DNA from 3 places in the Micromonospora sp. NPDC023644 genome. Region 3 is predicted to be linked to each of the others. Evidence: riboswitches for the same ligand, from Rfam matches in the RefSeq annotation. Region 3 holds a riboswitch; each other region holds the start of a gene.
What was found. A riboswitch is a leader RNA that binds a small molecule or an ion and turns the genes downstream of it on or off. The one in region 3 is predicted to bind S-adenosylmethionine.
Positions count from the first base shown of each region.

Region 1 (7,172 bases), on a different contig from region 3:
GACGGCGGGTCGGTCGCCGGCGCGCAGGCGCCGAGCAGGACGAGGCCGGCGATCGCGAGCCCGACCGCCCGTGCCGGACCTGGCAGGCCGTCGCGTGAGCGCGGCGCGGGTCGGCCTGCGGGTCGGCGTGCGTGCTGGCGTGCGGGTCGGCCCGCGGGCCGGCGTGCGGGGAGTGCCATCGCCCGATCATCGCACCGGCCAGCGCGCCGCCGACCCCAGACATCGCCCGGCGGAGGTCCGGCGGGCGCTGTCGAGCTGCCCCATCCGCGCGACCGGCCGGAGCGCCCTTGCGGTGCCTGTCGAGCGGAATCGGCTACGACAACACCCGGCCCGGAACCCCTGGCGAGGCGACGGCGGCGGGTGCGACGCTCCTGGCCGGACACAGTCGGGGGACGGCTTCTGTAATGACGTGGCGCCTGTGAGTGAGAATCGGGTATGGCCACTCCGCCCGCCGTGCCGCCGCCTCAGCCGCCACCTGAGCCGTCGTCCGCGCCGCTACCTGAGCCGTCCGCGCCGCCACCTGAGCCGTCCGTGTCGCCGCCTGAGCCGTCGTCCGTGCCGCCACCTGAGCCGTCGCCCGTGCCGCCACCCGTGCCGTCGTCCGTGTCGTCACCTGGGTCGTCGTCCGTGTCTCCGCCCGTACTGCCGGCTGAGCCGTCGTCCGCGCCCGTAGCGCCACCGGAGCAGCCGTCCGGGTCGTCGCCCCGGCCGAAGGCCTGGGCCGTGCTGGCGGACGAACGCCTGCCCGGGTTCCGCGGGCTCCCGCCGAAGCAGCGTGCGGTGTACGTGACCGCCGTCGCCGTCGTCCTCGTGGTCGGCGTGTTGTTCGCCTACCACGCCAACCTTCTCCTGGACCGGTCGACGGCCACCGATCGGGCCCGCTCGGACAGCCAGGCTGCGAGGGCGGTCGACCGTGAGCAACCCGCGTTCACGTCCACCAGCACTCCGCTCGACTACGACAAGTACCTGCCCGAGGCCTTCGCCGTGCTGCTCGACCGGCCGCTGACCGAGGGCGAGCAGGCCACCCTGACCGCCCTGACCGGCGAGGCGTCGCGGGTGTGGGAGTTCATGAAGCCGCTCGGCGGTCGGATCGTCGAGCGCGCGTCCTATGTGGCGCCCTTCGAGGACGGCAACGAGAATCGCGGCAACGCCCAGACGTTCGACCTGAACCTCAACAGCGACCGCGTCGCCGGACTCACGATCAACGACATGACCGCCGTCAAGGACTCGTGCCGCGCACCCACCGCGCAGACCGTCGTCGTCATCCCCCCGGCGGGTGCCGAGTCCCGGCAGGGCCTGCTGTGGGACCTGACCGGCGGGCCGACGGACAAACCGCACGGCCCGTACGTCCTGGCCGAGGGCGAGCCGCAGGAGGGCCAGCTGTACTTCCGCCGCAACGTCGTCGAGCTGGGCAACGGTCAGTCGAACATGGCGTTCCGTATCCAGCCGGAGGTGTCCACCCACACCTGTGAGTGGCACATCGTCGCCTCGTACACCGACACGACCGGTTCCCACGAGCAGCGCATCCCGAGCGGTGCCGGCACGTTCACCACCGAGGCCGTCCCGTCGCAGCCCGTGCAGTACTTCGAGCGCGTGCCGACCTCGGGGTGGGGCTGCCTCGGCGAGGTGAGCCAGGAGGGTTGCCCGGCGACCGGGAGCGTACGGCTGCCGAGACCGCCAACCCACCGACCGGTCCCGGACTGAGGCGGCGCGGGGACGTCAGCGGGAGCGGGACCTGCGCTTGCGGGTGGGGGAGTCGGCCGCGGGGACCGTGTCCCCCGAGTCCGGGGCGTCGGCGGTGCTCCCGTCGCTCGACGCCCCGGCCACCCGGGCGTCGGTGTGGCTCAGCTTGGCCAGCGTCGTGCCCCTGAGCTGGTAGACGGCGGTGCGCCGGATGCTCAGCTCCGCCATCGGGCCGTCCGCCGGCCGGGTCAGGTAGACCACCGTCGCCCTGCCGTCGCGCACGCTGACGCTCTCCACCGGCGTACGGTCGCCGAGGTCGACCTGGGCCTGATAGTCCGGTTCGCCGCTGACGTTGCGCCAGGCGGCGAGGGTGAAGAAGCGGCCGGTGCCGCCGCCGTCGAGCATGACCACGCCGATCGCGTCGTCCGCTCCGTCGCCGTCGAGGTCGCCGACGGCGCACGGCCGCTGCAACGTCACCGTCGTGCCGTCGCGGTCGGACCAGCGGCCGTCGGTGAGGCGGATCGGGGCGGCGTACTCCCGGTAGCGGACCTTCCGGCTGCCGACCCGGCTGTTACGCAGTTCGAGGCAGGTGAGCCCGTCACCCGTGCGGCGGGGGGTCGGGGTCGCCCGGGTGGTGTCGACGTCGTCCCGCTTCGCGGCGGCGCCGGCCGGCCGGTCGGCGGACCGGTTCCGCTTCTTCCGGTTGCCGGTGGAGCAGGCGGTGGTGACGACCAGCAGGCAGGCCATGGAGAGCGCCACCACCGGGACGAGCTTGCGACGCATCGCGCGTTCCTTTCCGTCGATGTGCCCGCACCGTAACGGGCCCGCGCCAGCGCCCTTGTGGACGGTGGACCGACTAGCCGTGGGAGCGTTCCCATGGAGAGGGAAAGAATCGACATCGTCGAATGGGTGGCGGCATCCTGGTGTCGTCCCCTCGTCCTGACCGGAGGTGCCCTGATGTTCGCTGACCGGATCGGTGGCCCGGCCCTGTCCCTGTTCCGCGCCGTCGTCGGCCTGCTCTTCCTCTGCCACGGCCTGGCCTCGCTGCTCGGGATCCTCGGCGGAAACCGGGGCACCGGCGAGGCGGTCCCGCTCGGCGAGTGGCCGGGGTGGTGGGCCGCGCTGATCCAGGCGGTCTGCGGCGGGCTGGTGCTCGTCGGGCTGCTCACCCGGGCGGCGGCCCTGCTGGCGTCCGGCTCGATGGCCTACGCGTACTTCGTGGTGCATCAGCCCGACGCGCTGCTCCCGCTGCGCAACGGCGGTGAGCTGGCCGTCCTGTTCTGCTGGTCGTTCCTGCTGATCGCCGTGTTCGGCCCCGGCGTGTGGGCGGTCGACACCCTGCTGCGCGCCCGGCGCCCCGGCGGCTCCCGCTCGGTGACCGCCTGAATCCGTACCGTCGAGGAAGGGTCCGCCGGCCCTGGCCGGCGGCTGCGGGATCGCTCACAGCGTGGGATCTCCCGTCGATCCGGGCTGCGCGGGTGCTTAGACTCGACGGCACAACTGCATACCTCATCCAGAGGGGCTGAGGGATACGGCCCGACGACGCCCCGGCAACCACCCCGCGCGCTCACCGCAGAGCGACCGGCGGGGCAGGTGCCAATTCCGTCCCCGCCGCAGGGTGCGATGCGGGGAAAGATGAGAGGACCCGCGACATGACGTCGACGTTCGCCCCCTCCGGCATCGACACCACCGCCAGCCCCGCCCGCGCCCTGGCCTGCCGCGCCTGTTCGGCCCGCTACCCGCTCGCCGCCCAGCACGCCTGCTACGAGTGTTTCGGCCCGCTGGAGGTCGACTACGACGCCGCCGCGCTGGCGGCCGTCACCCGGGAGCAGATCGAGGCGGGCCCGCAGAACATCTGGCGGTACGCGGCGCTGCTGCCCGCCGGTCAGGACCCGGCCTCCCGGGTCACGCTCGACCCGGGCCTCACCCCGCTGGTGGCCGCCCCGCACCTGGCCGCCGAGCTGGGCATCACCGCCCCGCTCTGGGTCAAGGACGACAGCGCGAACCCGACCCACTCGTTCAAGGACCGGGTGGTCTCGGTGGCCTTGACCGCCGCCCGCGCGCTCGGCTTCAGCCGCTACGCCTGCGCCTCCACCGGCAACCTGGCCAACTCGGTCGCCGCGCACGCCGCCCGGGCCGGCGCGCCGTCGGTGGTCTTCATCCCCGGCGACCTGGAACAGGGCAAGGTCATCACCACCGCCGTCTACGGCGGCGAGCTGGTCGCCATCGACGGCTCGTACGACGACGTGAACCGGCTCTGCGGCGAGCTGGTGGAGACGGACGAGTTCGAGGACACCGCGTTCGTCAACGTCAACGTCCGCCCCTACTACGCCGAGGGCTCGAAGACGCTCGGCTACGAGGTGGCCGAGCAACTCGGCTGGCGGATCCCGGCGCAGGTGGTGATCCCGATGGCCTCCGGCGAGCTGCTCACCAAGATCGACAAGGCGTTCGCCGAGCTGGTCGAGATCGGCCTCGTCGAGGCGCCGGCCGGCGGCTGGAAGGTGTTCGGCGCGCAGTCGGCCGGCTGCAACCCGATCGCCACCGCCCTGCACGCCGACACCGACACCATCACCCCCGTCCGGCCGACCGGCATCGCCAAGTCCCTCAACATCGGCGACCCGGCCGCCGGCATCTACGCGCTGGAGGCGGTGCGCCGCACCGGGGGCTGGATGGAGTACGTCGACGACGACGAGATCCGCGCCGGTATCCGGCTGCTGGCCCGGACCACCGGCGTCTTCGCCGAGACCGCCGGCGGGGTGACCGTGGCCGTGCTGCGCAAGCTGGTCGAGTCGGGCCGGCTGGACCCGGCCGCGGAGACCGTCGTCTTCAACACCGGCGAGGGCCTCAAGACCCTCGACGCGGTGGCCGGCGAGGTCGGCCCCACCCACCGCATCAAGCCCTCGCTGCGCGCCGCCCGCGACGCCGGCCTCCTAGGCTGACCCCCACCCCACCCCACCCCCCCTGCCCGCGGCTGTTGTTCTCCGCGTCGATCATGAGGTTGACGGCGAAGTCGATCGCGAACGGTGCCGCAAACCTCATGATCGACGCGGAGGCCGGACCCCGGGGAGGGGTGGGTGGGGGATTCGGGGGGTAACTGGGTTTTCGCTGTGAGTGCGGAAAACGCGCCGAGAATGACTTGACGGCGGTAACCGGACGGCGCAAGATGCTCCGTGCGGGAGGGCGTCTCGCCGGAGACTTTCAGTTCTTGCGACCCAACGCCGGAGGCGTTGTGCGAGCGTCCCTCCCGACCAACTTCCGATCGGGCCAGCGGCTAATTCGCTGGCCCGATCGTCGTCGTGTGGCGCACCCTCAGCCGATGAGCATCTCGATCGCGCCGCTCGACGCCGCCGACCAGGCCGCGATCGACGAGGCGTACCGGATCGGCGCGGCGGCCAACGACGCCGACCTGCCGGACTTCCCGCCGTTCTGCCGCCGGCGCTTCGAGGCGGCCATCCGGCACCCGCTGCCGGGCAACGATCCGCTCTGGGCGCTGGCCCGGCTCGACGGCGTGCCGGCCGGCTACCTCGCGCTGGACCTGCCGCAGCTCGACAACACCGAGAACGCCACCGCCGAGGTGATCGTGCACCCGGAGTTCCGGCGTCGCGGCGTCGGCCGCGCGCTGCACGGGCACGCCGTACGCCTGCTGCGCGAGCGGGGCCGCAAGCGGGTGGTGGCGATGACGGTCGCCGCGCTGCCCGGTGGCCCGGCCCGCTCCGGGGCCGGCGCCGCCTTCGCCGCGACGACCGGCGCCCGGCCGGCGCTGGCCGAGGTCCGCCGCCGCCTCGACACCACCCGGCTCGACCACGCGGGCCTGGCCGCGTCGCTGGCCGAGGCCCGGTCCCGCGCCGCCGGGTACCGCACCGTCCGCTGGCAGGGGCGGACCCCCGGGGAGTACGTCGCCGACATCGCCTACCTCGACGGCCGGCTGATGGCCGACGCGCCCCTGGGCGACGTGGAGTGGGAGCCGGAGCGGATCGACGTCGAACGGGTCCGCGGCATCGAGCGGGCGCTGGAGGCGCGGGGGCGGCGGCGCTACCACGCGGCGGTGTGCCACGAGGCCTCCGGTCGGGTGGTCGCCTGGACCCTGCTCGACGTGGGGCCGTCGGCCGACTGGCACGCGTTCCAGCAGATCACCATCGTCGACCCGGCGCACCGCGGTCACCGGCTCGGCCTGCTCGCCAAGGTCGAGAACCTGCGCCACCTGCTGGCCCACGAGCCGGCGGTACGCGCGATCGACACCTTCAACGCGGCCGAGAACGCCCACATGGTGCGGATCAACGAGCAACTCGGGTTCCGCCCCGTCGACGGGTGGACCGACTGGCAGCTCACGATCTGAGTTGTGACACGGCCCTACTGATCCTGGGGCTTCCTGTTGCATGATGGCGGGCATGACGGAGACCCCGCACCCCCTGTACGACAGGCACGCCGACACCCTCAACCGTGCGCTGACCGCGATCACGGAGCGCGGGTACTGGTCCGCCTACCCCGAGTCGCCCAGCCCCCGGGTCTACGGCGAGACCGCCGCCGCCGACGGCAAGGCCGCCTTCGAGGCGTACCTCGGCGGTGACTTCCCCCTCGACCAGCCGGGCGCGGCCGACCGGGTCGCCACCGAGACCAGCCCGTTCGGCGTCGAGCTGAACGTCCGCTACCCGCACGCCGGCGCCGACGAACTGCTCGCCGCCGCCTCCGCCGCACTGCCCGGCTGGCGCGACGCCGGCCCGCAGGCCCGGGTGGGGGTCTGCCTGGAGATCCTGGACCGGCTGCACAAGCACATCTTCGAGCTGGCCAACGCGGTGCAGTTCACCAGCGGCCAGGCCTTCGTGATGGCCTTCCAGGCCGGCGGCGCGCACGCGCTGGACCGCGCGCTGGAGGCGGTCGCCTACGCGTACGCCGAGATGACCCGGCACCCGGGGACGGCGGGCTGGGAGAAGGCGGCCGGCAAGGGCGACCCGCTGCGGATGACCAAGACCTTCCACGTGGTGCCCCGTGGTGTGGCGCTGGTGATCGGCTGCAACACCTTCCCGACCTGGAACTCGTACCCGGGGCTGTTCGCCTCGCTGGTGACGGGCAACCCGGTCCTCGTCAAGCCGCACCCGCGCGCGGTGCTGCCGCTGGCGATCACGGTGAAGTACGCCCGGGAGGTGCTCGCCGAGGCCGGCTTCGACCCGAACCTGGTGCTGCTCGCCCCCGAGGCCCCCGGCGAGAAGCTCGCCTCCACGCTGGCCCTGCACCCGGCGGTGAAGATCATCGACTTCACCGGCTCCACCGAGTACGGCGACTGGCTGGAGGCCAACGCCCGGCAGGCGGCGGTGTACACCGAGAAGGCCGGGCTGAACACGGTGGTGATCGACTCCACCGACGACTTCGCCGGGATGTGCCGCAACCTCGGCTTCACCCTGACGCTCTACAGCGGCCAGATGTGCACCACGTCGCAGAACATCCTGATCCCCCGCGACGGCATCGCCACCGACCAGGGTCACAAGAGCTTC
Region 1 covers NZ_JBFABA010000004.1:178,774-185,945, reverse strand. The annotation lists gene AB0G08_RS05230 (hypothetical protein) at 724-1,704, shown strand; gene AB0G08_RS05225 (hypothetical protein) at 1,720-2,466, opposite strand; gene AB0G08_RS05220 (DoxX family protein) at 2,641-3,069, shown strand; SAM riboswitch class I at 3,190-3,325, shown strand; gene thrC (threonine synthase) at 3,336-4,622, shown strand; gene AB0G08_RS05210 (GNAT family N-acetyltransferase) at 5,000-6,019, shown strand; gene paaN (phenylacetic acid degradation protein PaaN) at 6,072-7,172, shown strand, end outside.
Region 1: it holds a riboswitch for S-adenosylmethionine, as region 3 does, so the genes downstream of both, thrC (threonine synthase) here and AB0G08_RS24590 (ABC transporter substrate-binding protein) in region 3, are expected to answer to the same signal.

Region 2 (7,172 bases), on a different contig from region 3:
CGACTCGCGCCTGGAGACCGCCCGGGGCTACGGGCCGTTCCTGCGCCGGTCGCTTCCGCCGTTCTGGTACACCACCCGGCCGGAGGTCGCCCGCGGCGCCCTCGAACGCCTCGCCAAGACCTGACCGCGCCCCCGCCAGCCAGGCCCGCCGCTCACCCGCCCGTCCGGGGCACGCCGGCCTGGCCGCCGCCGCGTCGGCCCCGGCCCCGGCCGGTGGCCCGGAACGCGGCGGGCCCGGGATCCGCACGCCGAGAGGGTGGCCTCCCCGGCTCGGGAGGCCACCCTCTCGGTGCGGCTGCGCGGATCGTGGCCGCGCGGTCGGGTCAGGGCGCCTGGGAGGCGACGACGACGGCGTCGGGCGGGGTGTCCGGAACGGTGCGGGCGGCCAGCCGGCGGACGGCCGTGTTGAGCACCGCGATCAGCGGCACCGAGACCAGCGCGCCGGTGATCCCGGCGAGGACCACGCCGGCCGCGATGCCGATGATGACCGCGAGCGGGTGGATGGCCACCGCCCGGCCCATGATCAGCGGCTGGAGGAGGTGCCCCTCCACCTGCTGCACCCCGATCACCGCGCCGAGGATGATCAGCGCCGTCACCGGGCCGCTGTCGACCAGTGCGACGAGGACCGCGACGACGCCCGACAGGGTCGCCCCGACGATCGGGATGAACGCCCCGAGGAAGACCAGCGCGGCGAGCGGGAAGGCGAACGGGATGTCGAAGATGACCAGGAAGACGCCGATGCCGACCGCGTCGATGAAGGCGACCAGCACGGTCGCCCGCACGTAGGCGACCAGGGTGGCCCACGACGCCCGCCCGGCGTCGTCGACCTTCCAGCGGGCCGCCACCGGCAGCAACCGGACCAGGAAGCGCCAGATCTTGTTGCCGTCCCGCAGGAAGAAGAAGGTGGCGAAGAGCACCAGCAGCGTGCCGGTCAACACCTCAGCCAGCGTGGCGGCCGTGGAGAGGGCGCCGCTGGTGAACTTCTCGGTGTTGTTGTTGACCCACTTCTGGCCCTCGTCGATGTAGTTGTCGAGCTGGCCGTCGGAGAGGTGCAGCGGGCCGGTCTTCAGCCAGTCCTGGATCTGCCGGACGCCCTCCGAGGACTTCTTGCTCAGCTCCGGCACGCCCTGGATGAACTCGTTCACCACCAGGGTCAGCGTGCCGATGACCCCGGCCAGGCCGCCGACCAGCACCACCGCCGTCGCCAGGGAGCGGGGGAAGCGGGCCCGCAGCAGCCAGCCGACCGCCGGCGCGAGCAGCGCCGAGAGCAGCAGCGCCACGGCCAGCGGGATGACCACGATCCGGACGGTGCCGACGATCTTCAGCAGCGCCCAGGCGACGACGCCGATCACGATCAGCCGCCAGGACCACGCGGCGGCGATCCGCAGCGCGTGCGGCACGTCCGCGTCGTCGCGGCTGGCGGTGGAGTTGTGCATCGCCCCGGGCGTCGGGGCGCCGACCACGGTCGCGGACGGGGCCGCCGCCGGGCCCGGGGACGTCGGCGAGGCCACGCCGGCCGGTTCGGGGTCGTCGGCCGGGTCCACGCGGCGGGCGCGCACCGACTCCCGGCCCGACTCGTACGCGCGACGGAGCCGTCCGCGTATCTGCTCGAAGCGGCTCAAGCGCACCTCCTGGCAAGAGAACCGGCCCGCCCACGCTGGTGGGCGGACAGGACATGTCCGACGACGCCACCGTAGGGCAGGTCCGCCACCCATTGCCCTCGACCCCCGGCGCGTAACCGCCCACGGCCCGCCGACCGGGACACGGTAGCGTTTCCGGCGTGACCGCCGACCAGAATCTCGACTCCGGCCTGCCGATCCGCCTGCTGCACGACCGCGTGCTGGTGCGGATGGAGGGGAGCGAGGGTGAGCGCCGCTCGACCGCCGGCATCGTGATCCCGGCGACCGCCGCCGTGGGCAAGCGCCTCGCCTGGGCCACCGCAGTGGGGGTGGGGCCGAACGTGCGCGCGATCGTCTCGGGCGACCGGGTCCTCTTCGACCCCGACGACCGCTCCGAGGTCGAGCTGCACGGCCGCGGGTACGTGCTGCTGCGCGAGCGCGACGTGCACGCCGTGGCCGCCGAGCGGGTGGAGAACGACTCCACCGGCCTCTACCTCTGACCCCACCCCGACCCGCCCCGCCCGGATGAGGGCGTCGGTGCCGTTTGCGTCGCCCCCGGCCGGGAAGCCAGCCGCACCACCGGCCCTGGGGAGGGACGATGCCGGTACTCGTGAAGAAGCTCTTGATCTGGGGGAGCGTCGCGTTCCTGATCTACTTCATGGCCTTCCGGCCGGACGGCGCGGCGGAGATGTTCAAGGCGATCGGGGCGGGACTGATGGCGATGGCGCAGGGCCTCGGTGACTTCCTCACCAGCCTGATGACCTGACGGACCGGGGCCGGCCCGAGCGGGGCGGCCCCGGTCGCGGATCCGGGATCCCCCCGGCGTCCGCGTCAGTGGTGGCCGGGGGGCCAGGGTGCCGGTGGCTGCTGGCCGTACCAGCCGGGCGGGCCGAAGCCGGCCGGGTGCACCGGGGGCGGCGGCGGGACGAGCACCACCGGGATCGGCACGACGGGCTCGTCCGGCGCCTCGACCGACCGCTGCGTGCCGTCCGGGAAGCGCAGGTGGTAGCGGTGCCCGTCCCAGATCCCGGCCGGCGCCTGCGGGTCCCGGCCCACGAAGAACGACCGGTACGCGCCGATCGCCTCCAGCAGTTCCCGTTCCTCCCGCGCGGTCCGTTCCCGGTCCGCCGGGCGTCGGTCCAGGCCGCGCAGCGCGCCGTCGCGCAGCAGCGCCAGCCGGGTCGCCGCGAACTGGTAGCCGCGCATCGCCTTCAGCCCGCCGTCGCCGGCCACCCGCTTGGCCCACACCCGGGCGGCGTGCCGTCGTCCCAGGCTGCTCAGCGCCGCCACCTCCGGTGGGGTGAGCCAGCCCGCCCGGACGTAGTCGGGCAGGGTCCGCTCGGTGAGCCGCCCCTCCCAGGCCCGGAGCCAGACGGCGAGCCCGACCATGCCGAAGAAGACCGGCACCATCACGCCGATGAAGCCGTACAGCATGATCAACGTCTGGCCGGTGGCCTGGGTGAGCGTCGGCAGCAGGTTCCAGAGGCCGTGCAGCATCATCGCCAGGAGCAGGCCGGCGAGCGGCGCGAGCACCCGGACGCCCCGGCTGGCGGCGCGCGCGGCGATGCCCAGCCCGACCCCGGTCATGGAGGTGAAGAGCGGGTGGGCGAAGCCGAAGAGCAGGATCCGGACGATGAAGATGGCGATGACCTGCTGCGTGCCGGTCGCCGGCCCGTATCGCTCCACGCCCGTGGCGTAGCCGTAGCCGCCCAGGTAGAGGATGTTCTCCACCATGGCGAACCCGATCGCGGAGAGCCCGCAGTAGACCAGGGCGTCGGTGATCCCGGAGATCTCCCGCCGCCGGAAGATCAGCAGCAGGAGCGGCCCGAGGGCCTTGGTCAGCTCCTCGATGAACGGCGCGACCAGCACCGCGGTCAGCGCGGTCGGCAGCCCCCATTCCTCGAACAGCCCGGCGGAGAACTCGTTGACGGTCAGCGAGGCCGCGGTGGAGACGAACGCGCCCCAGGCGAAGCAGAAGATCAGGTACTTCAGGGGCTCCGGTTCGTAGCGGTCCAGCCAGAGGAAACAGCCCACCAGCACCGGAACCGGGAGGATCGCGGCGACCACGCCGATCAGCAGTGCCTCGACGCCGAGGTTCTCGCCCAGGGTGAAGACCATGAACACCGCGCACGCCGCGATGAACAGGACGGTCCCGGCCAGCACCAGGAACCGGCGCCAACCCAGCCGGCGCAACGGCATCCGGGGCCCGGCCCCACCCGGCGGCGGGACGGCGGGCGCGGTCGGCGACGGCGGCAGGGGTGCGCCGGGCGGGGTGTCGGCCATGCGGTCAGCGTAGCCATCCCCGGCCGGCTGGTCCGGCCGCATTCACCCCGCTATGCTGCCGGCAGGTCACGAGCGCCAGCGTCAAGCCCCGGCTTGCTGGCCGGCAACCCTCGTCGAGTTCGCGGTGGGGTGCCCCGGGTGATGACCGGGCCCGGCCCGATCCGCGTGCCGGGCAAGCGCGGACCCCGCCCGTGTGCCCACCCGGGGTCCCCAGGACCCGGAGGTCGGCCATGACCGTCACCCTCGTACCCCCGCCCGCGCCGCAGCCGCCCGCCGTCGCCGCGCCGCTCGACGTGCTCGGCGTGCCCGGCCAGGTCAACCTGGACTACGCGGCCACCGCGCCCTGCGCGCGGGTCGCCGCCGACGCGGTGGCCGAACTGCTTCCCTGGTACGCCAGCGTGCACCGCGGCGCGGGCGCGCTGTCGCGGCGCTGCACCCTCGCCTACGAACGCGCCCGGCAGACGGTCGGCGACTTCCTCGGCGCCCGCGCCGACGACCACGTGGTCTTCACCCGCAACACGACCGACGCGCTGAACCTGCTGGCCCGGGCGCTGCCCGCCGGCACCACGGTGGTCACCTTCGGCGGGGAGCACCACGCCAACCTGTTGCCCTGGCCGCGCGGCTCGGTCCGGCTGCCGGTGCCCGGGGACCCCGCCGGGGCGGTCCGCGCGCTGGACGCGGCGCTCGGCGAGCTGCGCCGGCCGGACGCGGGGGGCGGGTCGGGGCCCGCGCGCCCCGGCGCCGGGCACGGCCCGCCCGTGCTGGTCGCGGTGACCGCCGCGAGCAACGTGACGGGCGAGCGCTGGCCGGTGGCCGAGCTGGCCCGGGTGGCCCGGCGGCACGGGGCCCGGATCGCGGTGGACGCCGCGCAGCTCGCCCCGCACGCCCCGGTGGACGTCGCCGCCCTCGACGTCGACTACCTCGCCGTCTCCGGCCACAAGCTGTACGCGCCGTTCGGCGCGGGGGTGCTCGTCGGGCGGGCGGACTGGCTGGACGCCGCGCCGCCGTACCTGGCCGGCGGGGGCGCCACCAGCCATGTCGGTGCGGCCACCCACGACGTACGGTGGGCGGCCGGCCCGGCCCGGCACGAGGCGGGCACGCCGAACCTGCTCGGCGCGGTCGCCCTGGCGGCGGTCTGCGCCGCCCTGGCCGACGCCGACCGGGCCGCCCTGCACGACGCCGAGCAGGCCCTGCTGACCCGGCTGCGCGAGGGCATCGCAGCCCTGCCGCACGTGCTGGAGCTGCGCGCGTTCGGGCCGGCGGCGCCCCGGGTGGGCATCGTGTCGTTCGTGGTGGCCGGCCGCGACTCGGCGGAGGTGGCGGCGGAGCTGGCCGCGAGGTACGGCATCGGGGTGCGCGACGGCCTCTTCTGCGCCCACCCGCTGGCCCGGCGGCTGCTCGGCGAGGCGGCCGCCCGCAGCGGCCGGCGGGACCTGCCGCCGACCGCCCTGCGCGCCAGCATCGGCCTGGGCAGCACGACCGGGCACGTGGACCGGCTGCTCGCCGCCCTCGCCGCGCTGGCCTGACCGACCGGGAGCGCCCGCCGGCCGGGGGCCGGCGGGCGCAGCCGACGCCGGGGGCACGACCGCCGGGTCGCCGCGCGGGCCGCACCGGCGCCGCGACGCGTACCCGTCAGGTCCCTTCCGCCGCGGGCACCGGCGCGCTCGCGCGGGTGCGCTGGATCAGCACGACGCACGCCAGCACCGCCAGCGCCGCCGCGATCGAGGCGGGGGTGACGCTCTCGCCGAGCAGCAGCGCCGACCAGACCAGGGTGAGCACCGGCTGCGCGAGCTGGATCTGGCCGACCTGCGCGATGCCGCCCCGGGCCAGGCCCGCGTACCAGGCGAAGAAGCCGAGGAACATGGAGACCAGGGTGAGGTAGCCGAACGCCGACCAGGCGACGGTGTCGGCGTGCGGAGGAGCGGCCACGGCGGCGACGACCATGACGGGGACGGTGACCGGCAGCGAGAGCAGCAACGCCCAGCAGATCGTCCGGGCGCCGCCCAGCTCGCGGGCGAGCGCGCCGCCCTCGGCGTACCCCAGGCCGCAGAGCACGACCGCCGCGAGCAGGAACAGGTCGGGCGGGGAGAGCGCACCGCGCACCGCGCCGCTGGCGCCGAGGAAGGCGAGCACCGCCAGCAGCCCGCCGGCGCTCGCGACCCAGAACAGCGGCGGCGGTCGCTCGCCGGCCCGCAGCACCGCGAACACGGCGGTCATGGCGGGCAGCACGGTGATGACGACCGCGCCGTGCGCGGAGGTCTGGGTGATGAGCGCCAGCGAGGTGAACAGCGGGAATCCGACGACGACGCCCAGGGCGACGATCGTCAGCCGCCGCCACTGGCCGCGGGTGGGCCGCGGTGCGCCGGTGAAGCGCAGGTACGCCCAGGCCAGCAGCCCCGCGCCGGCGGCCCGACCGAAGGCGACGAACCACGGGTCGAGCTGCTGCACGGCGACGCGGGTGGCGGGCAGCGACATGCTGAAGGCGAGCACGCCCAGCGCGCCGAGGGCGAGACCGATCGTCCGGTCCGCCGTTACCGTGGTCCTGACAGTAGCGCTACTGTTCCCGTTCATGAATGACGGTAACGCAGCCGACCGCGTCATCCAAGATCTGCGTGGGCTCGTGGCCGGCGCGGATCCCGGCACGCGGCTGCCCTCGGTGCGCGAGCTGACCGCCCGGCACCAGGCCTCGCCGGTCACCGTCGCCGAGGCCGTCCGGCAGCTGGTGGCCCAGGGGCTCGTCGAGACGCGGTCCGGCAGGGGCACCTTCGTGGCCGCCCCGCCGCGTGAGTGGCGGGCGCCCGACCTGTCGTGGCAGACCGTGGCGCTCGGCCCGCGCCGGCCGGGCGAGGACGAGATGCAGGCGCTACTCGCGTTACCGCCCGCCGGCGCGATCCCGCTCTCCGGCGGCTACCTGGACGCGGATCTGCAACCCGCCGCCGCGCTCGGCGCCGCGCTCACCCGCGCCGCCCGGCAGCCCGCGTCCTGGCAGCGTGGGCCGGCCGAGGGACGCGAGGACCTGCGCGCCTGGTTCGCCCGCGAGGCCGGGGCCGGGCTGCGCGCCGAGGACATGGTGATCTGCCCGGGCGGGCAGGCCGCGCTGTCGTCCGCGCTGCGGGCGCTCGCCACGCCCGGCGACACCCTGCTCGTCGAGTCGCCGACCTACCTGGGCGCCCTGGCCGCCGCCCGGGCGGCCGGCCTCCGGGTGGTGCCCGTGCCCGCCGACGCCGACGGCGTACGGCCCGACCAGCTCGCCGCCGCGTTCGCCCGCAC
Region 2 covers NZ_JBFABA010000004.1:154,457-161,628, forward strand. The annotation lists gene AB0G08_RS05090 (ATP-dependent DNA helicase) at 1-124, shown strand, start outside; gene AB0G08_RS05095 (AI-2E family transporter) at 324-1,628, opposite strand; gene AB0G08_RS05100 (co-chaperone GroES) at 1,781-2,119, shown strand; gene AB0G08_RS05105 (hypothetical protein) at 2,218-2,385, shown strand; gene AB0G08_RS05110 (PrsW family intramembrane metalloprotease) at 2,451-3,944, opposite strand; SAM riboswitch class IV at 3,967-4,087, shown strand; gene AB0G08_RS05115 (aminotransferase class V-fold PLP-dependent enzyme) at 4,133-5,428, shown strand; gene AB0G08_RS05120 (DMT family transporter) at 5,535-6,473, opposite strand; gene AB0G08_RS05125 (PLP-dependent aminotransferase family protein) at 6,472-7,172, shown strand, end outside.
Region 2: it holds a riboswitch for S-adenosylmethionine, as region 3 does, so the genes downstream of both, AB0G08_RS05115 (aminotransferase class V-fold PLP-dependent enzyme) here and AB0G08_RS24590 (ABC transporter substrate-binding protein) in region 3, are expected to answer to the same signal.

Region 3 (7,172 bases):
GGAGGTCGCGCCAGAGCACCCGCAGGCACGACTCGAAGGGCGGCGCCCCCGCCCCGGCCAGGGCGGCGGCGAGCACGGTCACCGGCAGGTTCACGTGCGCGGCGGTGAGCGCGAAGCCGAGCGTCGAGGCCGCCACGGCCAGCCACAGCACCGGCGGCTGCCGCCAGCGCTCCGCCATCCGGGCGAGCATCGGCTGGCCCACCGCGGTGCCGGCGGTGAACGCGCCGACCAGCAGGCCCGCGACGGTCAGCGTCATCGTCTCGCGGGCGAACACCAGCAGGGCCAGCGGGGCCGCGCCCAGCGGAATCCGGCCGAGCAGGCTGGCCGCCAGGACCCGGGCGGTCTGCGGCGCCCGGAGCACGGCGAGAGCGGAGGTGTCGGTGGGATCGGGGTCGGTGGGTCGTCCGCCGGCGGGTGGCCGCTCGGCGGGCGGTACGAGTTCGGTGTCGTCGGGCACGGGCATGACGGATCGCTCCCGGATCGTGGCGGAGGTGGACCGGAGGACGGCGCGGCGCCGGGCCGGTCAGGGAGCGAAGTCGGAGCGTTCGTGGTCGTTGCCGTACAACGGCAGGTCCGGGGTGATCCAGCGGCCGTAGGCGGCGGCGACGGCGTCGAGCGGGATCACGTGGACAGTCTAGGCCGAGCCAGCGGGACCGGATTGGACCTCGCCGCGCCACCACCCGTGCTCCCTACGATGGCGGCCCACGACTCGCCGCGCCGCCGGGAGGACGTCATGCGGGAGCGCTTCGCCGACCTGTCCACGCCGCTGATCGCCGACGCCTGCGTACGCCTCGGCGTGCCCCCGCGCGTGGCGCCGGCCGGGATCCGGGCGGTCGTGCCCGGCCACCGCCTCGTGGGCCGGGTGCTGCCGGTGCGTCACCACGGCAGCGTGGACGTGTTCCTGGAGGCGTACGGGAACGCCGCCGCCGGCGACGTCCTCGTCATCGACAACGGCGGCCGGAGCGACGAGGCGTGCGTCGGGGACCTGGCGGTGCTGGAGGGCGTCGCGGCCGGGATCGCCGGCCTCGTCGTCTGGGGGCTGCACCGCGACACCCCCGAGCTGGTGGAGATCGGCCTGCCCGTCTTCAGCTACGGCAGCCTCCCGGCGGGTCCGGCCCGCCTGGACCCGCGGGAGCCGGAGACGCTCACCAGCGCCCGGGTCGGGCCGCACCTGGTGACCGCCGACGACCTCGTCGTCGCCGACGACGACGGGGTGCTGTTCCTGCCCGCCGGCCGCGCCCCCGAGCTGTTCGCGGCGGCGGAGCGGATCGGGACCGTCGAGCGGGTCCAGGCGCGGCGGATCCGCGCCGGGGAGACGCTGCGGGAGCAGACCGGCTTCGCCGACTACCTGGCCCGCCGCGCCGTCGACCCCGCCCACACCTTCCGGCAGCACCTGCGGCAGGTCGGCGGGGCGATCGAGGAGTGAGCGGGGACCGGTCGGAGGGCGCGTGAGGGTGGTCATAACGGCTGGACGGCCCACCGTGGCGGGCTGCTAGCCTCGTCGGCAGGTCATGAGCGCCAGCGTCAAGCCCCGGCTCGCTGGCCGGCAACCCTCGTCCGCGCAGGGGTGCCCCGGGTGAGGACCAGGCACCGGAGCGGCTCCGGTGCAAGCGCGGCCTGGTTCCCAGGTCGTCACCGACCGAGGAGAGCCATGTCCTTCCCCATCTGCGTCCCACCGGCGGTTCCCGCCGGGGCACCGCCGTCGCCGGCGCTGACCCGGCGCCGCCACATCGACACGATGCGGGTCTGCGCCACCTCCTGTCGCCCCGGCGACGCGCGCTAGGCGCGCCACCCCTCTTTTCAAGGACCCATCCCAGCGGTACGCCCACCGGGCGCACCGTCGGCGCCGCACGCCCGTGCCCGCCGCCGGAACACCTCGTTCGGAGACACCTGTGCGATTCCTTTCCTCCCTCACCCGGGCCGCCGCCCTCGGCGTGGCCGCCGTCCTCGCCGCCACCACCCTGACCGCCTGCGGCGACGACGCGGCCGGCGCGGCCGACAACCCGTACGGCCTGCTCCAGCCGGGCGTGCTACGCGCCGGCACGCTCACCGACGCCCCGCCGAACGTCTACCTCAAGGACGGCAGGTTCACCGGTTTCGACAACGACCTGCTCACCGCGGTCGCCGCGAAGGTCGGCCTGAAGGTGGAGTTCGTCGGCACGGACTTCTCCGCCCTGCTCTCCCAGGTCAACAACCGCAAGTTCGACGTCGGCAGCTCCTCGATCACGATCACCGAGGCGCGCAAGAAGACCGTCGACTTCGGCAACGGCTACGACTTCGGCCACTTCGGACTCGACGTGCCGGCCGGCTCGTCGATCACCGGCTTCGACCAGCTCGCCGGCAAGCGGGTCGTGGTCGTGCAGGGCACCGTCCAGGACGACTACGCCACCGGCGAGGGGCTCGACCCGGTGCGGGTGCCCGACTACAACGGCGCGATCAACCAGCTCAAGGCCGGCACGGCCGACGCCTGGATCGCCCCCGCCGAGATCGGCGACAAGTCGGCCGCGGACAGCGGCGGCAGGATCACCGTGTCGGCCAAGCTGCTCAGCCCGGCCCCCACGGCGTACGCGTTCGCCAAGGGCAACGACAAGCTGCGCGAGGCGCTGGACAAGGGTCTCGACGAGGTGATCGCGGACGGCACGTGGAGCCGCCTGCAGGCCCAGTACTACCCGGGCCGCCCGATCCCGGCCGACTTCAAGCCCGGCAGCGGCACGGTTGCGGTGCCGTCGGCGTCGGCCACCTCCTGAGACGTACGGACGACGAGCGAGCGGGGCGGTAGGAGGAACGATGGATCCGTTGAGCACCCTGTGGGAGACCTTCTTCGACGCGGACTCCATGCGCGAGGCGCTGCCCGAGATGTTGACGGTGGGGCTGCCCAACACGCTGATCCTGGCGATCTCCGCCGCCCTGCTCGGCTCGGTGCTGGGCATGGCGCTGGCCGTCGCGGGCATCTCGCGTACCCGATGGTTGCGGTGGCCGGCGCGGGTCTACACCGACGTGTTCCGTGGCCTGCCCGCCGCGGCGACGATCCTGCTCATCGGGGTCGGCCTGGCGCCGCTGGGCATGCGGGTGTGGGGACCCAACCCGTACCCCCTGGGCATCCTGGCGCTGTCGCTGATCGCGGCGGCCTACATCGGCGAGATCTTCCGCTCCGGCATCCAGTCGGTGGAGGCCGCGCAGCTGGAGGGGGCCCGGGCGCTGGGCCTGTCCTGGGGCGAGGCGATGCGCCTGGTGATCGTCCCGCAGGGGATCCGGCGGGTGCTGCCGGCCTGGGTGAACCAGCTGATCGCGCTGATCAAGGACTCCAGCCTGGTCTACTTCCTCGGCCTGCTGGCCAGCCAGCGCGAGCTGTTCCGGATCGGGCAGGACTACGCGGCGAACACCGGCAACCAGTCCGCGCTGCTGCTGGCCGGGCTGTTCTACCTGACCCTGACGGTCCCGCTGACGCACGCCGTCAACTGGATCGACCGACGGCTGCGGCACGGCCGGCAGGCCACCGCGCCCGGTGACGACGACCTCGACCTGGCCCTGCCGGGTGCGGCGGGAGGGAATCAGCGATGAGCATCGACACGACGACCTCGGTGAGCCTGCGCGTCCGCGACGTGCACCTGGCCTTCGGGTCGCACCGGGTGCTGCGCGGGGTCGACCTGGACGTGGCGCGCGGGGCGACGGCCTGCGTGATCGGGCCGTCCGGGTCGGGCAAGTCCACCCTGCTGCGCACGATCAACCGGCTGGTCGAGCCCGACCGCGGCGACGTGCTGCTGGACGGGCGCAGTGTGCGGGGCGACGACCCGGACGCCCTGCGGCAGCGGATCGGCATGGTCTTCCAGCAGTTCAACCTCTTTCCGCACATGAGCGTGCTGCGCAACGTCACCCTCGCGCTGCGCCGCATCCGCAAGCTCGGCGAGGACGAGGCGGTGGCCCTCGCCCGCGAGCACCTGGAACTGGTGGGGCTGGCGGCCAAGGCCGACGCCCGCCCGGCGCACCTGTCCGGCGGGCAGCAGCAGCGGGTCGCGATCGCCCGCGCGCTGGCGTTGCGCCCGCAGGTGATGCTCTTCGACGAGGCGACCTCCGCCCTGGACCCGGAGCTGGTCAAGGGCGTGCTCGGGCTGATGGCCGAGCTGTCCGCCGGCGGCATGACGATGGTCGTGGTGACCCACGAGATGGGTTTCGCCCGCGAGGTCGCCGACACCGTCGCGTTCATGGATCGCGGCGTGGTGCTGGAGGCCGGCGAGCCGGCCGCGATCTTCGAGCGGGCGGAGCACCCCCGGTTGCGTCGCTTCCTCTCCCAGGTGCTCTAGCGCCGACGCCGTCCGGTCGGGCGCACGCTCAGATCCTGGCGACCAGAGCGGGGCACGTCTCGTCCTCACGCGTGGGACAGGTTCCGCAGTTCCCCGGTGAGCTGTTCGAGGTACTCGGGCGGCCCGGCTTCGGCGAACCACAGCCAGAGTTCGGCGGCGTGGATCGGAAACCAGGCCCGGACCATGGCGGGGTCGGCTCCGTACCCTTCGACCAGGGCGTCGAACGACCGCGGGTCCTTGCGCGCCGCGCCCCAGGCTGCCCGCGACAGTTCCCGGAGCGGGTCGCCCAGATGGGCCGCTTCCCAGTCGAGGACCGCCGTGACGGCGCCGTTCGCGGCGAGGAGGTTTCCGTCGGTCCAGTCGCCGTGGCAGAACACCGTGCGGCCGCCCGGTGGAACGGCGAGTGGAAGCGGGGGGCCGCCGGCGTCGCGGTAGCGGCGAATGATCAGCGCATCGTCCGGCGCGGCCGGCAGCCCGTCGGGCGGCCGCAGCTCGTGGAGCCGACGCAGCAGGGTCGCCGAGGCACGGAGCCCGTCGAGTCGCACCTCGGCGTCACCGCTGTCCAGGCGCTCGCCCGGCATGAGCGTCATGAGGATCGAGCCCGGCCCGACCTCGACGAGCTCGGGCACCGGCAGGCCCGTGTCAGCGAGTGCCCGCAGGGCGAGCACCTCCGTGTCGTGCCGCGACGGTTCCGTCATCCGCTTCTCGACCAGCTGGCGCCCCTGGTGCTCCACCAGCCGCACGTGCCCGACCGCTCCCTGCCGCATCCCGCCATCCTGCCAGGCGCACGGGTGACATCGCTGTGCCGCTGAGCAGGCGCCCCAAACCCGCAACTGGGCGGCACCGGCTCTGGCGCACTGTCGAGTCTTGGCAATATCCTCCACTTCACACGCGACGCCTGGAGTTCCTTTTCACGGGGCCGCCCCGCCCCCACCTCCGGCCGCAGAGGAGATGCCATGCACGTCGAGAATTCCGCAGTGGACCGTCGAACCCTGCTGCGGGCCGGCCTCGGCGCCGCCACGGTCGCGGTCGTCGGCAGCCAACTCGCCCTCCCGGGCGCCGCGCACGCGGACCCCGCCGCCGACCTGGACTGGATCTACAGCTGCGACGAGTGGGGCGCGCGCCCGCCGGCGGACCCGCTGTCGGTCAGCGCCATCCCCACCAACAAGATCATCGTGCACCACATGGCGTTCCCGAACGTCACCGACTACTCCGAGGCGCAGGCGGTCAAGCTGGCCCGCGACTGCCAGAACCTGCACATGGACGGCAACGGCTGGTCCGACACCGGCCAGCACTTCACCATCAGCCGGGGCGGCTACGTGATGGAGGGCCGCCGGGGCAGCCTGGAGCGGTTGCGCGCCGGCGACCGGCAGATGATCTCGGCGCACTGCCCCGGCGAGAACGGCCGGGCCATCGGCATCGAGAACGAGGGCACCTACGTCACCGAGACGCCACCGGAGGCCCTGCTGGACTCGCTGGTCACGCTCTGCGCGACCATCTGCCGGCGGTACGGGCTGCACGCCCACGACATCTTCGGCCACTGGGACTTCCGCACCACGCAGTGCCCCGGAGCGGCCTTCTACGGGCAGTTCCCCGCCCTGCGCCGCCGGGTCTTCGAGGCGCTCGGCACCGACCTCGGCGACGTGCCGGCCCGCCGCTGGCCGGACCTGTGGCGCTTCGTCGGCTCCCCCTCCGTCCGGGTGGTGCAGTACCTGCTGGCCCACCGCGGCTACGCCGTGCCGGTCAACAGCGTCTTCGACGCCGCCACCGTCGCCGCGGTGCAGGACTGGCAGCACCGCAACGGCATCGCAGTCGACGTGGACGCCACCCTCACCGCCCCCACCTGGGAGACCCTGGTGCCGGAGCTGGGCGGGGACGCCACCGGCCTGCCGGTCACCGCCGTGCAGTTCCTGCTGAACTTCCGGGGCAACCCCGGGGTCACCGTGACCGGCGAGTACGACCACCCGACCAGGACGGCCGTCAAGGACGTGCAGCGGACCCACGGCCTGCCGGCCCACGGCAAGCTGGACGTCGACACCTGGTGCGCGCTCGTCGGCGGCGTCGTACGCCGGTCGTTCCGCCACTGACCGCCGCCGCCGGCCCGTCGGGGCGCAGAGCCCGACGGGCCGGCGAAACGCGGTCGTACCTCGCCCCCGCCAGGCCCCTGATCTGCGACGATGAGGCAGTCACGACCGGAGGAGGGTGCTGTGGCGTCTCGACTCAACCCGTACTTCAGCTTTCCGGGCAACGCGCGGGAGGCGATGGAGTTCTACCAGCGTGTGTTCGGCGGTTCGCTGTCGATGGACACCTTCGGCACGTTCGGCACCGACGACCCCGCGCTCACCGACAAGATCATGCACGCCATGCTGGAGACCGACCAGGGCTTCACGCTGATGGCCTCGGACACCGCGCCGGGCATGGAGCACGACCCCGGCAACAACGTCTCCGTGAGCCTCAGCGGCGACGACGCCGACGAGCTGCGCGGACACTGGGGCAGGCTCGCCGAGGGTGGCACCGTGACGATGCCGCTGGAGAAGCAGGTGTGGGGCGACGAGTTCGGCATGTGCGTCGACCGCTACGGCATCGGCTGGATGGTGAACATCGGCCAGCCGCAGGGCTGACAGGTGTAGGGGTGGCGGCAGCGGGTAGGGACCGCTGTCCACGGGCCCGGGCGGCACCCCACGGTGCGCCCCGGCCCGCAGCCGCCGGCCAGGGGGTGCACCCGATGCAGTCGACGCCCGCGCACCCCCGGCCCGGCCGCCCCGCCCGGCGCGCCCGCCGTGCTCCGGGCACGCCCCGGCCGCGATGACCCGGGTCCGGAACCTGCGCGTCCGCCCCGACCTGCTCTACGTGGCGAGCGGCTGGAGCACC
Region 3 covers NZ_JBFABA010000047.1:4,633-11,804, forward strand. The annotation lists gene AB0G08_RS24580 (MFS transporter) at 1-463, opposite strand, end outside; gene AB0G08_RS24585 (RraA family protein) at 734-1,426, shown strand; SAM riboswitch class IV at 1,508-1,619, shown strand; gene AB0G08_RS24590 (ABC transporter substrate-binding protein) at 1,893-2,747, shown strand; gene AB0G08_RS24595 (amino acid ABC transporter permease) at 2,788-3,561, shown strand; gene AB0G08_RS24600 (amino acid ABC transporter ATP-binding protein) at 3,564-4,301, shown strand; gene AB0G08_RS24605 (phosphotransferase) at 4,367-5,068, opposite strand; gene AB0G08_RS24610 (N-acetylmuramoyl-L-alanine amidase) at 5,279-6,388, shown strand; gene AB0G08_RS24615 (VOC family protein) at 6,509-6,922, shown strand; gene AB0G08_RS24620 (glycogen debranching N-terminal domain-containing protein) at 7,107-7,172, shown strand, end outside.